Regions from separate parts of the Priestia sp. AB genome, predicted to be linked through region 2. Evidence: riboswitches for the same ligand, from Rfam matches in the RefSeq annotation. Region 2 holds a riboswitch; the other holds the start of a gene.
The links. Region 2 has a riboswitch for glycine ahead of gcvT (glycine cleavage system aminomethyltransferase GcvT). Riboswitches for the same ligand answer to the same signal wherever they lie in the genome.
Positions count from the first base shown of each region.

Region 1: another riboswitch for glycine. It lies ahead of POF52_RS22855 (amino acid permease); the one in region 2 lies ahead of gcvT (glycine cleavage system aminomethyltransferase GcvT).

Region 1 covers NZ_JAQMYN010000009.1:21,591-28,194, forward strand. The annotation lists gene POF52_RS22840 (GNAT family N-acetyltransferase) at 1-397, shown strand, start outside; gene POF52_RS22845 (YfhE family protein) at 499-615, shown strand; gene POF52_RS22850 (PAS domain-containing sensor histidine kinase) at 1,041-3,182, opposite strand; gene POF52_RS22855 (amino acid permease) at 3,515-4,867, opposite strand; glycine riboswitch at 5,026-5,106, opposite strand; gene POF52_RS22860 (BBE domain-containing protein) at 5,306-6,070, opposite strand; gene rlmD (23S rRNA (uracil(1939)-C(5))-methyltransferase RlmD) at 6,291-6,604, opposite strand, start outside.
Region 2 covers NZ_JAQMYN010000001.1:400,969-407,572, forward strand. The annotation lists gene comGF (competence type IV pilus minor pilin ComGF) at 1-257, shown strand, start outside; gene comGG (competence type IV pilus minor pilin ComGG) at 247-621, shown strand; gene POF52_RS02065 (YqzE family protein) at 665-850, shown strand; gene POF52_RS02070 (YqhG family protein) at 874-1,698, opposite strand; gene POF52_RS02075 (DEAD/DEAH box helicase) at 1,685-3,358, opposite strand; glycine riboswitch at 3,539-3,631, shown strand; gene gcvT (glycine cleavage system aminomethyltransferase GcvT) at 3,844-4,944, shown strand; gene gcvPA (aminomethyl-transferring glycine dehydrogenase subunit GcvPA) at 4,965-6,311, shown strand; gene gcvPB (aminomethyl-transferring glycine dehydrogenase subunit GcvPB) at 6,304-6,604, shown strand, end outside.

The DNA.
Region 1 (6,604 bases), on a different contig from region 2:
CACGATTTTAGACGAATGGGGTAACCCTATCGGCACCATTAATTTATTTGATGTACAGGACCAAGCTGGTTTTTTAGGCACTTGGCTTGGCAAACCGTTTCATGGAAAAGGATATAATCAAATTGCAAAAGAAGCGTTCTTTAATGAACTGTTCTTTGAGTTAAATATAGAGCGAATTTTTATGCGAATTCGTAAAATCAATATCAGGTCTATTAAGGCTGCAGAAAAACTGCCTTATGCAGTACTTGCAAATGAAACACACAAAGCTTTATACGATGAAATTAATCAACATGAAGACGTATATGATTTATACGAAATTCCAAAAGACTTGTATACATTATACTACTTGCGTCACGAACAAGACGTTCAAGAAGATCACCAGCTTAAAGAAGCGTAAGAGTCTCTCCGTGTAACGGAGAGCTTTTTTTATGATTAAAAACGAGAGATTCTGGAAAAAATAAGTAGCATGATCGAAAAACGTTAATTGGAGGTTTTTTTATGTCTGAAAAAAAACGAAAAGAAAACGCAAAAAATACGTTAAGTAGCGCTCAAGAAATCTATTACGGCCGCGAGTTTAAAAAAGCAGACCGTGCAGGCGGCTACACGAAAAAATAAGTGAGGCAAAACATCTCTATCCAACGCTTGATCATCTTAACGTCCTTTCTGTACAGTTTGTATCGGAAGGACGTTTTTATATTATGTAGACATAATAATACGAAGATTTTATAGATGTTATTGAAGTTTTTTTACTACTCTACTATATCCACAAAGTTTACCCACAATTATGTGGATAATGTGCATAACTTTATTGGATATGCATATTACCGCTTTCATAACTTGATATAACAGTGGGTAATTTTTATGTAAATTTTCTGAAAAAATGTGAATTGTGTGGATAAAATTGTGAATATCCTATATAATTCAGCAGTTAACTTCTTGTTAACCTGTGGATATCTTCTTTAGTACTTTCATTTATTTTAATACCATCAAGGCTTTCGATATATTATAAGTATAATAATAAAAAGTAGGGGAAACTTCCCCTACCTTTTTATTATTGGAAACAATATATCCACACTTGTTCCTTTATCTAACTGACTAGAAAACGTCATCTGCGCGTGGTGAGCTTTAATAATCCGATAGCTGACCATCAGTCCTAAACCTGTACCTTTTTCTTTTGTACTATAAAAAGGCTCACCTATCTTCGTTAACCGTTCAGGAGGAATACCCTGTCCTTCATCAGCAAGCTGCAGCCAAAGGTGGTTTTCTTTTACTTTAATCGTAATATGAATAGCGCCTCCTTCAGGCATTGCTTCGATAGAATTTTTAATAATATTAATAAATACTTGTTTTAACTGATTTTTATCTCCATACACCTTTGGTAACTGGTCGTCCCTTTCAAATATGAAAGCTACTTCATTTTCTACTGCTTCAGGTTCAAGAAGTGAGCACACTTCTTGAACAAGCGCTTGCATATTCAAAGATTCAACCTTCATTACCTGAGGTTTTCCTAACATCAAAAATTCTTCTACGATTCCATTCATTCGTTCTAATTCAGTTTCCATGATATCTATATACAAAGCATCTTTAGGATGTTGTTCTTTTAATAAGTGAACAAAACCTTTTAAAGAAGTTAAAGGATTTTTGATTTCATGAGCCACTCCAGCTGCAAGTTCTCCTACCACGGCAAGCTTCTCAGAAGTTCTAAGCTTCTCTTCTGCCTTTTTACGCTCCGTAATATCTGTCGATACACACAGCATTTGAATCACTTCCTGTTTTTCATTCATAATAGGAAGTTTTGCTGTTTCGACCCAGCGCCGGTTTCCTTTCGAATCTTTAAACTGTTCTTCTAATACCATCCCTTTTTGGGTACAGTTTGAAAACGCCCCTTTATATAAAAGATCTGATTGAAGGTTGAACTGATATTTATCAATTGATCGTCCAATTAAGTCATCAGATTTTTCACCTAAGAGCATCGCAAAAGATTCATTAACGAGAATGAATTCCCTTTTTTGATTGATAGCATAAATATAGCTTGGATTAATGTCAATAACTTGTCTTAAAAACGTTTTTTGTTCCTGCAGCTGATTTTCTTTTTGCTGTAAATTCGCTTTAGAATGGCGGATATAGCTAATCATTTCATTAAACTGTTTAGATAAAATACCGATTTCGCCCCGCTCAATTTCTCGTTCCGGAATTTTTTGATTAAAATTCCCGCGCGCTACTTGTCCCGCCAATTCATATAGTTTATGAATTGGATTCACAATTTGCCTTGCATATAACGCAGTAAAAAAAGAAAGCAGTAAAATCGTAACACCTGAAACGATCCAAAGCGTTTTTTCAAACATTTCATAAGGCCTGTAAATGTCTTCAACGGGTAATTCAGCGACAATTCCCCAATCTAAAACAGGAATATATTCGAAAGACGCAAAGAAATACTTACCTTCGGTGTTCACCACGCGCTGATATCCTGATTTATGATTCATCGTTTTCTGAACGATTTCGTTTTTCTTAGCATTTTCACCGATTCTCTGTTTCTCTGGGTGGGAAATAATTCTACCATTGCGGTCTACAATAAATGTATAGCCGTTCTCTCCTATATCGAACGTTTGAAAGATGGATTGAAAACTTTTATTTTCTTCAATTCGCAGCGCTAAATTTACGACCTTTTTTACATTTTGCTGCCCATCCAAAATAGGAATCGCCATCACTACAATGTAGTGCTTTGTATCTGCTGAAACGACATCGCTTAAATATATTTTTTTGGTTCGCAGCGCTTCTTGAAAATATTTTCTTTTACTTAAGTTCACATGTTTCATATTCTTTAAATCGTTCGGGTAATAATGCTCAACATACCCATTTACATTAAAAATGGTTCCGCTATCGATATACGGTGAAATATTAACTATTTTCTGCAATTCTTTGTCTATTTCTTGTTCATCATCCGATAAAAAAATAGGATCTTGCTGTACCTCGTCTCCTAGGCTCCAAATATCTTTAATGACGACGTTAATTTGCTCTTTCATTCTCTTGACGGTTTTATCAGTTACCTGCCGATATTGATCTTGAGAAATATTAGGCAGCATCACTCTTGAAACAATAAACATTAGCGTCAGTACGGTACAAATAAGAAGCACATTAATCGTGAAGATTTTCCAAAACGTATGAGATTTAAACCATTTCATGTTTGTTCACCTTAATCTAATGAAGTCTACCTCCATTGTACTGCAAAATGAAAGCTTTTCCATATAAATGACGGAATTCCATCTTTAGACACAGAAGAAAAGCAATTTGTTCTACATTCCTATCAGAAAACTACGAGCTTTCTCACTGTGTTTTCTGTTAGAACAAATTTTTAGTTTTCTTCTATAAACTTTGCTTCCTGCATTTTATTCATGCAGTAGAAATCAATTATTTATCCTCCACTAAAAAGACCTCATCACGAAGTGATGAAGTCAGAAATTTACTATATTCTTTTATAAAAAATTATGTTTGTTCCCTGCTGATTTTCTAGCCTTTAAAGATTTATTTTCTTTTTCCTTCTAGTCCAGTAAAAAATAAATAAGAGAATAAACCAAACGGGTGTCAACAATAAGGCTGGGCGCGTCGCGTCAGAAAACAGCATAATAACAAGAATCACCGCAAACAAAGCTAACACAACATAGTTTATGAATGGTGTTAACGGTGCTTTGAATGCTGATGCTGCATGCAGATGCGGACACTTCTTTTTATACCTTAGATGGCAAATGAGAATGATACTCCACACCCAAATAAAACAAATAGCGCTAATGGTCGTGACAATGCCGAAAGCTTGGTCTGGTATAAGTTTGCTTAAAAGAGCTCCCGCTGAGATGACCAGCGTAGATACAAACAATCCGTTGCTTGGTACGTGGTTTTTGTTCAGTTTTGCAAACTTAGATGGCCCTTGGTCATTTTTACTTAAATTATATAAGATACGGCTTGTTGAAAACATTCCGCTATTACAGGCAGAAGCGGCTGAAGTTAGTACAACAAAATTAATAATTCCAGCAGCAAGCGGAATTCCGACTAAACTAAAGGTTTTAACAAATGGGCTTTCTGCTGCATTTAATTCCATCCACGGATTAATAAACAACAGAACGATAAGCGCTCCAACATAGAAAAATAAGATTCGCAGAGGAATTTTATTAATGGCCGATGGAATATTTTTTTGGGGGTTTGATGTTTCTGCTGCCGATACCCCTACCAATTCAACCCCAACGTATGCGAATATAACCATTTGGAATGAAAGTAAGAAACCTGAAACCCCATTTGGAAACAGCCCTCCATGATTCCAAAGGTTTTGAACAGTAACGGATCCCGCGTCTGTTTTAAATCCCATTACCAGCAAAATAACGCCAATAATAATTAATGCAAGAATCGTAATAACCTTTATTAAAGCAAACCAAAACTCTAATTCTCCAAATAATTTTACGGTTAATAAGTTAAGACCTAATAAAATGATTACACAAATAAGTGCGGGAATCCACTGAGGAATATTGAACCAATATTTCACATATACGCCAACTGCAATGACATCAGCCATAGCTGTCATAATCCAGCAAAACCAGTAGGTCCATCCCGTTACAAATGACGCCCATGGTCCAAGATACTCTTCAGCAATATCAGTTAACGATTGATAACCTGCTTTAGACAGCAGTAGTTCTCCTAGCGCTCTCATCACAAAGAAAAGCGCAATACCAACAATTAAATAAGCAAAGATGATAGAGGGACCTGCAAGCTGTATTGCTTTACCAGAACCTAAAAACAAGCCCGTACCGATGGTTCCCCCAATCGCAATTAGCTGAACATGACGATTGGATAAATCCCTCTTTAATTCTCGTTGTTCCAACTCTAACTCCTCCTAACAATAAAACCTTTGATGCGATCGTGCGGACTACAAATAAAGTCCAATAAAAAAAGAGATTGGATGCGCTCCAATCTCATGGTCATAAGAATAACAAATATTAAGGTACATGCTACCAATTAGTAACATGCCAAATAAATATCCGGTACTCTTCTGTCCTTTTGCCTGAGATTGTGAACCCTTCGGCGTCGCGAAACTATCGCGATCTCTCCAGAAGCTGCTCCTGCTATAGTGTGATCCATAGCAATCATAGCTTTCTACGTATTCAATTTTTCAATCAATAGAATGACTGTCGAATAGTTGTTTATTCTAATACCAGTTGGATGCTTTGTCAACAGGAAAGATTACTTTCATTTATTTACCTTCTTCGAAAGAAGGTAATTGAACAGTTTCAATCGTCAACTTAGCATCCTTTTCCTCACGCTACCTGAGTCCTTGCGGGAACCTGAACACATTAAACGGATCATACTTTTTGTTGACTCTTTCTAATCTCTCTGCATTGTCTCCAAAATACTCACGCTCGTAGTTTCTAAGGTTGCTGATAGGAAAATTCACATAGGAACCTACCGTAATACTTTTAATATATTGAAATCGCTTATAAAGCCACTCTCTGTTGACTCTTGCAAATACATCTTCTGTCCATACAGACTGAACCCCTATAATATATCTGGCGCCCCTATAGAAAAAAGCCGTTTCTCTTTTACCAACACTGCGGATTTCTCCTCCTAGTGCATAAAAAGAAATCGCCGCATAAACAGAACCTTCTGCTGGACGCTGGATAAGATCTGTAAGATTTTCAAGCTCACCACGTGAATAGCTTCTGTGCACAAATCGTCCCGTTGACTTAAATTTTTCAGACGGAGGATAGGTTGCTTCTATTTTTTTTACAGCTTCAAGAAAAGATAATGATTCCAGCTCTACTCGAAACCCTTCTACTTTTGGAAAAGGCTGCAAAATCTTCCGGGCTCTTTCTGGGGAGCCGTAAAAGAAACCGTTCGCAAATATGCCTAACCCTTCTCCTTCAGCATTATAAAAGCTTGCAACTAGCGTCATACGTTTGTCCAGTTCAGGCAGCCAGTTTTGCCATATATTCATCACTTGCGCCTGCTTCTCTTTTGTAGTACCTACATAAAAGAATCGAACGAGCGTCACAGAGCTGTTCGTTGGCTTTGGAAGCTGAAACTTCATGCTCACCACAACGCCAAAGTTACCGCCACCGGATAGTTTATCTTAAAGGCATTAACCCTCTTATGTAATTTCTCTTTAGCGATGTAACACTTTCCAAGACTAGACTTTATGGGAATTTCATCTCACTATACTAAGATATTTTTTACACTAAAAGAACAGATGAAGAGTACAGCTCAAAAAAAAAGAGCAGAATCTAATCTGCCCTTTACTCTTTTTCTATTCATTTTTTTAACGTCAAACTCACCACATTCTCCACGTGCGCGGTATGAGGAAACATATCAACAGGCTGAATGTAATCAACATGATAAGCCTTCGACAGCTGCTGCACATCTTTCGCTAATGTGGATGGATTACAAGATACGTAAACCACTTTCTTTGGCTTTACTTGTAAAATCGTTTTTAGAAGCTTGTCATCACAGCCTGTTCGCGGCGGGTCAACAACGATAACGTCTGGCTTCCAGCCTTCTTTTACCCACTGCGGCATCCATTTTTCAGCTGGACCCGTCACATATGTGGCATGTTCAAATCCATGAT
Region 2 (6,604 bases):
AAGCAAAAGAAGTGAGAATTCAGGCGACTACTCTTACGTTGAAAATGGAAAATAATCAGATCATCACTTATGAACGATACGAAGACAAGATAAGAAGACGAGTGGATGAAAGCGGTCATGAAGTTGTGCTGCAGCATATTAAGAATATTATGTATGAACAGCAAAAAGAAAGGCTGTTGATTCGTTCAACAGACGGTGTTAACAAAGTTAGAGAAGAAACCATTACGACGTTTTTGATGCTTGCTTATGAAACATAATGAGCAAGGGTTTATTCTCCCGGTTGTTTTGGCATTTTGTGCGCTTTTTCTTCTGTTAGTAGCTCAGCAAACCACTTATTTTGTGACGAAAAGTTCATTTTATCAAGAAGTAGAGCAGAAAAATCGTCTGCAGCATCTTTTAGAAAACGCGGTTGTACATGTAAAAAAAGAAATACAAGAACATAATAAATCTCCATCTACACCCTTGGTATTAGAAACGGGTACGGTTTCATACGAAGTAGTAAGTGAAGATGAAAAGATGATTATCCTAAAAATAAAATGTCAAACATTGCAAGGAAGAGCATTGACGGAAACGGCATATATTCAAAAAAAGGATCAGCACATTGTGAAGTGGACGGATTAAGTCTCTTTCTCGCCGGATATAATAGTGCTGAGGAGATGATTATATGAAAACGAATGATTATGTAAAATATATGACTCAGCAATTTGTACAATATATGGATCAGCCAAAAGAAGAGAGGAAAACGAAAAAAATTCAAAAAAAAGAAGAACGAGCACCTTTTGCAAACAGATGGTTTGGAATGATTCCGCTGTCGTTTATGCTGTGGTATCGAAAGAAAAAAGAAAGATGAGCATATCATATGCTCATCTTTTTTTAACCGGCTTGTGTTTTATTAAATTGACGAGACATCGTTTCAGGCGATATGTAAAATAAGCCACCGTTTATAAATTTAAATAAGATAGTCGGCTCGTACAGTTCTTGAAGCGCTGTTTTTTCGGTCATATATATTTCTGGCAGCTCTTCTGCTGTTTCGTAAAAATGATCAAGAAGCGCTAAGTCTTCATACCATCTCTCCTGCGCTTTTTCAGCCCATTCAGTTGGCTGAGTTTTAACATAGTCAGTCACATATGATGTGAGTCGTGCGATGGCACTTTTAGGTTTAATAAAAGGTGAGAGAGTAAAGCAATAGTCTGAGATCTTAGATGATAAATCTTGATTAATGATTAATTCATGAAATGATTCAATAATTTGTCCATTGATTAAATTAATGCCAAGCGACAAGAGTTCATCTTTTTTACGATCGCATTTGTATGAGACTTTAATATTTAATGCAAGCCAAGGGTGTAAAGGCTGATTTGTTGGCTGAGCTGATGCAACTTGTTCATACAAGTGAATAAACCCGCCTAGTTTTTGAGTAGAAGCGAAAATTTGGTGCAGCCTAGGTGAACCGAAATGAATTCGTTCTCCTTGAACGGAATCGTCTTCAAATGCTGGATCTGTAATGAAAGTGAGCGAAGCAGGAGTTGCTTCTCCTCCCGTCTTTTCAATATAGTGCCAATAAAATGGACGATTCATCAATTCTTTATCGAGTTCAATCGTTAATTGAACCGTCAGGTAAGAAGATGTTTCTGTAACAATAGAACAATTATTAGCTAGAAAATAACGCTTTAAAAATTGATGAATATCAGTTTGCTGCATGCTGGTCCTCCTCGCTGTCTTCGTATTGAATAATAGACGTCAAGTTCTCCATTTTGATTTTTATTTCTCCTTCACTCCGTGAATGAAATAAAATATCCTGAATATGCTCTTCGATATTTTTTAAATCAAGCTTTGTTAAAATATCATCTAGCTCTCCAACAACTCGTTCAAAAAGGTTTATTTTTTCGTATAACAATTTTAAAATATGTTCTTCGACCGTATGTTGAATGGCTAAATTGTAAATGTGAACATCATGTTTTTGACCTAAACGATGGACCCTTCCAATTCGCTGTTCTAGACGCATTGGATTCCACGGCAGATCATAGTTAATAATATGATGACAAAACTGAAGATTGATTCCTTCTCCGCCTGCTTCAGTGGCAATAAATACTTGCGCGTGACTTTCAAAAAGCTGCTTCATCCAGTCTTTTTTACCTCGCTTAAATCCTCCTCTAAAAGGTACAGAGGTAATTCCATGCTGTTTTAAATACCACTGTAAGTACAGTTGAGTTGCTCTGTACTCAGTAAAAATAATGACTTTATCATCAATTTTCTGAACGAGTTCTAGCACTTTTTCTGCTTTTGCATTTTGCGGCACTTGCTGAAGTAGTTCCATTAACGGAGTAATCATATGTTCTGTTAATGCGCTGTTTGGATCTTCCTGACGTTCCAGCATGTTTTTTAATGTCATATACACCGCTTCACGGCTGCTGCAGGCCTCTCGCTGCAGGGTTAAAATTGAAAAAGCGCTTGAAGGGTGGAGTCCGTTTCCTTTAAAAGATGTAATCGCATCGTATAGCTCCCGTTCTTTCGGCGAGAATTCAACAGGAATGGTTTGAACAATTCGCTTCGTCCATTCGATACCCGTATCGTGGCGGCGATTTCGAATCATAACTTTGTTAACAAGCTCTTTTAAGTGTTCATCGTTTTGCAAAGAGCGTTTTTTAGCGGAAAATAATTCTTCGAAATAGTCTTTATTGCCGAGGTGACCAGGCTTTAAAAGAGAGACTAAGTTAAAAATTTCTTCAATTCGATTTTGAATCGGTGTTGCGGTTAGCAACAGACAAAATTTCTTTTTTAGACTTTGCACAAATTCATAGTTTTTTGTTTTGTTGTTTTTAAGTTTATGAGCTTCATCAATGATGATGAGGTCGTAGTCTTGTTCTAGCACAATTTCTCGATGAGGAGAACGTTTTGCTGTATCAATTGAAGACACAACGATGTCACACTGATCCCACACATATGATTTTCTTTGAGGGACTGCGGGAATATAAAATTTTTGGTTCAATTCCATAGCCCACTGGGAAACAAGCGAAGCTGGAACTAAAATGAGAACTTTTTTAACAAGTCCGCGAATCATATATTCCTTTAAAATTAACCCTGCTTCAATCGTTTTGCCCAGTCCTACTTCATCTGCTAAAATGGCTTTTCCATTCATTGTTTCAACTACTTGTTTGGCTACTTCGAGCTGATGAGGAAGCGGCGTTAAATCGGCTAGATGTTTTGGGCTTTGTAGTCCTTCAAATTCTGAGATAAGCGTTTGGTCTTCTATTTCATAGGCAAGTTTATACAAATCCCATGCAGACCAGGGGCCGTCTTGCTCCAATTTAGTTGAGAAGGCTGCTTCCCATGTTTCATCGATGTTTAATTTCACTTTCATGATAAAAATGCTCCTTTGTAAAAAAATTTTATTGAACAAATGATAAGAATCAGGTAGGATAAAAATATATTTAGAAAATTTGAAAAAGAAAATAGATTAGCACTTTACAAATGATTGTGTGAATAAAGATAGATACATCTTTCAGTAGTATGCCCAACTTTACCAACTTTATAGAAGCGAATGACGACACGGGGAGAGACTACTTGAATGTAGCGCCGAAGGAGCAAGCAATAAAATTGTGAATCTCTCAGGCAAAAAGACTCTTGTTTGACGCAGCTCTGGAGAGTGTCTATGCGTTTATAGACCACCCACGAGGCAAACCTATTCGTTTATAGGTAAACTTTCAGGTGAAAAGGACAGAGACTTCCTACTAAATACAGTAGGGGGTTTTCTGTCCTTTTTTGTTTGGATACATAGTGATCCCCACACTATTTGAAAACTCCCTGTTATGAAAAGTTTCACGTGAAAAAGAGGAGGACATAAAAATGACAACAGAATTAAACAGAACGCCGCTTTATGATACCTATCAAAAATATGGTGCCAAAACAATTGATTTTGGAGGATGGGCTCTTCCCGTTCAATTTTCTTCTATTAAAGAAGAGCATGAAGCTGTACGTACAAAGGCAGGCCTTTTTGATGTCTCTCATATGGGAGAAATTCTTGTAACAGGAGCTGATAGCTTAGCCTTTCTTCAGCACACGATGACAAATGACGTTTCTGCCCTCGTAGATGGAAAAGCGCAGTATACGGCTATGTGTTATGAAGACGGAGGCACGGTAGATGATTTGCTGATTTATAAAAAAGCAGATCAAGAGTATTTGCTAGTCGTAAACGCTGCTAATATTCAAAAAGACTATGAGTGGCTGGTGTCTCACAAACAAGGAGATGTAACGCTCGTTAATCAATCTGATGAAACTGCGCAGCTAGCTTTACAAGGTCCTGTAGCAGAAAAAGTTTTACAAACGTTAACGAACGAAAATTTATCTTTATTAAAGCCGTTTACATTTGCTGATGATGTAGAAGTAGCGAATGTAAAAGCTCTCGTTTCACGTACTGGGTACACCGGAGAAGATGGCTTTGAAATTTATTGTTCTTCAGCTGACGCCTCTAACTTGTGGACGGCTATTTTAGAAGCTGGCAGTGATGAAGGTGTGTTGCCTTGCGGATTAGGCGCTCGCGATACGCTTCGTTTTGAAGCTACTTTGGCTTTATATGGTCAAGAGCTTTCAAAAGATATTACGCCCATTGAAGCTCGAATTGGATTTGCAGTAAAAACGAACAAAGACAGCTTTATTGGAAAAGAAGTGTTAAAAGAACAGCGTGAAAGCGGAGCACCTCGTAAGCTGGTAGGAATTGAAATGATTGATAAAGGTATACCAAGACACGGTTACGAAGTATTTGCAGATGAAGAACAAATTGGATTTGTGACAACAGGTACACAGTCACCGACATTAAAGAAAAACATCGGTCTAGCACTATTGTCAGCAGAGTATACAGAGCTTGGTCAAGAAGTGGAAGTGCAGGTTCGAAAAAAACGTTTAAAAGCAAAAGTGGTTTCAACACCTTTTTATAAACGTTCAAAGTAAGCTTTGGGGAGGAATTTAACATGTTACATCGCTATTTACCAATGACAGAACAAGATCAGCAGCAAATGTTAGCAGCAATTGGGGTTTCATCTGTTGATGATTTATTTTCAGATATTCCGCAGCGCGTTCGTTTTCAAGGAGAATACAATATTAAAAAAGCGGCTTCAGAGCCTCAGCTGTTAAAAGAATTAAATAGTATGGCTGCTAAAAATGCTCATTTAAAAGACTATGCTTCTTTTTTAGGAGCAGGAGTTTACGATCATTACATGCCGGTTATTGTTGATCATGTTATTTCTCGTTCGGAATTTTATACAGCCTATACTCCGTATCAACCAGAAATTTCTCAGGGAGAACTTCAGGCCATCTTTGAATTTCAAACAATGATTTGTGAGTTAACAGGGATGGACGTGGCTAATTCTTCTATGTATGACGGAGGAACTGCTTTAGCAGAAGCTGCTATGCTAAGTGCGGGTCAAACAAAAAAGAAAAAAGTACTTGTCTCTGCGACTGTTCACCCTGAGTCAAAAGATGTGTTAAAAACGTATGCGAAGGGTCAATACATTGAAGTGGTAGAAATCCCTGCAGCAGACGGCGTAACAGATATGATTGCATTAGAAAAAGAGATGGGGAGTGACGTGGCAGCTGTTATTGTCCAATACCCAAATTTCTACGGACAAATCGAGCCGTTAAAAGAAATTGAAGAAATTACTCATCAAGAAAAATGCATGTTTGTGGTTTCAAGCAATCCTTTATCATTAGGTTTACTTACGCCTCCTGGAGAATTCGAAGCTGATATTGTCATTGGAGATGCACAGCCATTTGGTATTCCAAGTCAATTTGGAGGCCCGCACTGCGGATACTTTGCAACTACGTCTAAGCTTATGCGAAAAATCCCAGGACGATTAGTAGGGCAAACGGTCGATGAAAACGGTAAGCGAGGGTTTGTTTTAACCCTTCAAGCGCGTGAACAGCATATACGCCGCGATAAAGCGACATCTAACATTTGTTCAAATCAAGCGTTAAATGCTTTAGCAGCATCAGTTGCCATGACAGCTTTAGGCAAGCAAGGTGTAAAAGAAATGGCACTGCAAAACTTATCAAAAGCGCATTATGCATATGAAGCATTAAAGGCAAAAGGGGTAAATGTAGCATTTGAAGGACCGTTTTTTAACGAATTAGTCGTGAAGCTTCCGGTTTCGGTAACAGAAGCAAACAATCATTTATTAGCATCAAAAATAATTGGCGGTTATGATCTTAGCCGTGATAACCAAGCGCTTGAAAATCACATGCTGCTTGCTTTTACAGAGCTCCGTACAAAAGAGGAAATTGATCAACTTGTAAATGAATTGGGGGATCTTCATGCTTAATCAAAATCAATCACTTATTTTTGAAAGCAGTAAAGAAGGGCGAATCGGCTATTCATTGCCAGAGTTAGATGTGCCGCAAGTAAATGCTGAAGAACTGCTTGGAAAAGCGTATGTGCGTACCAAAGCTCCTGAGCTTCCTGAAGTATCAGAACTCGATATTATGCGTCATTACACCGCGCTTTCAAAACGAAATCACGGAGTGGACTCAGGGTTTTATCCCCTTGGTTCATGTACGATGAAATATAATCCAAAAGTGAATGAACAAGCAGCACGCATTGCTGGGTTTGCGCATA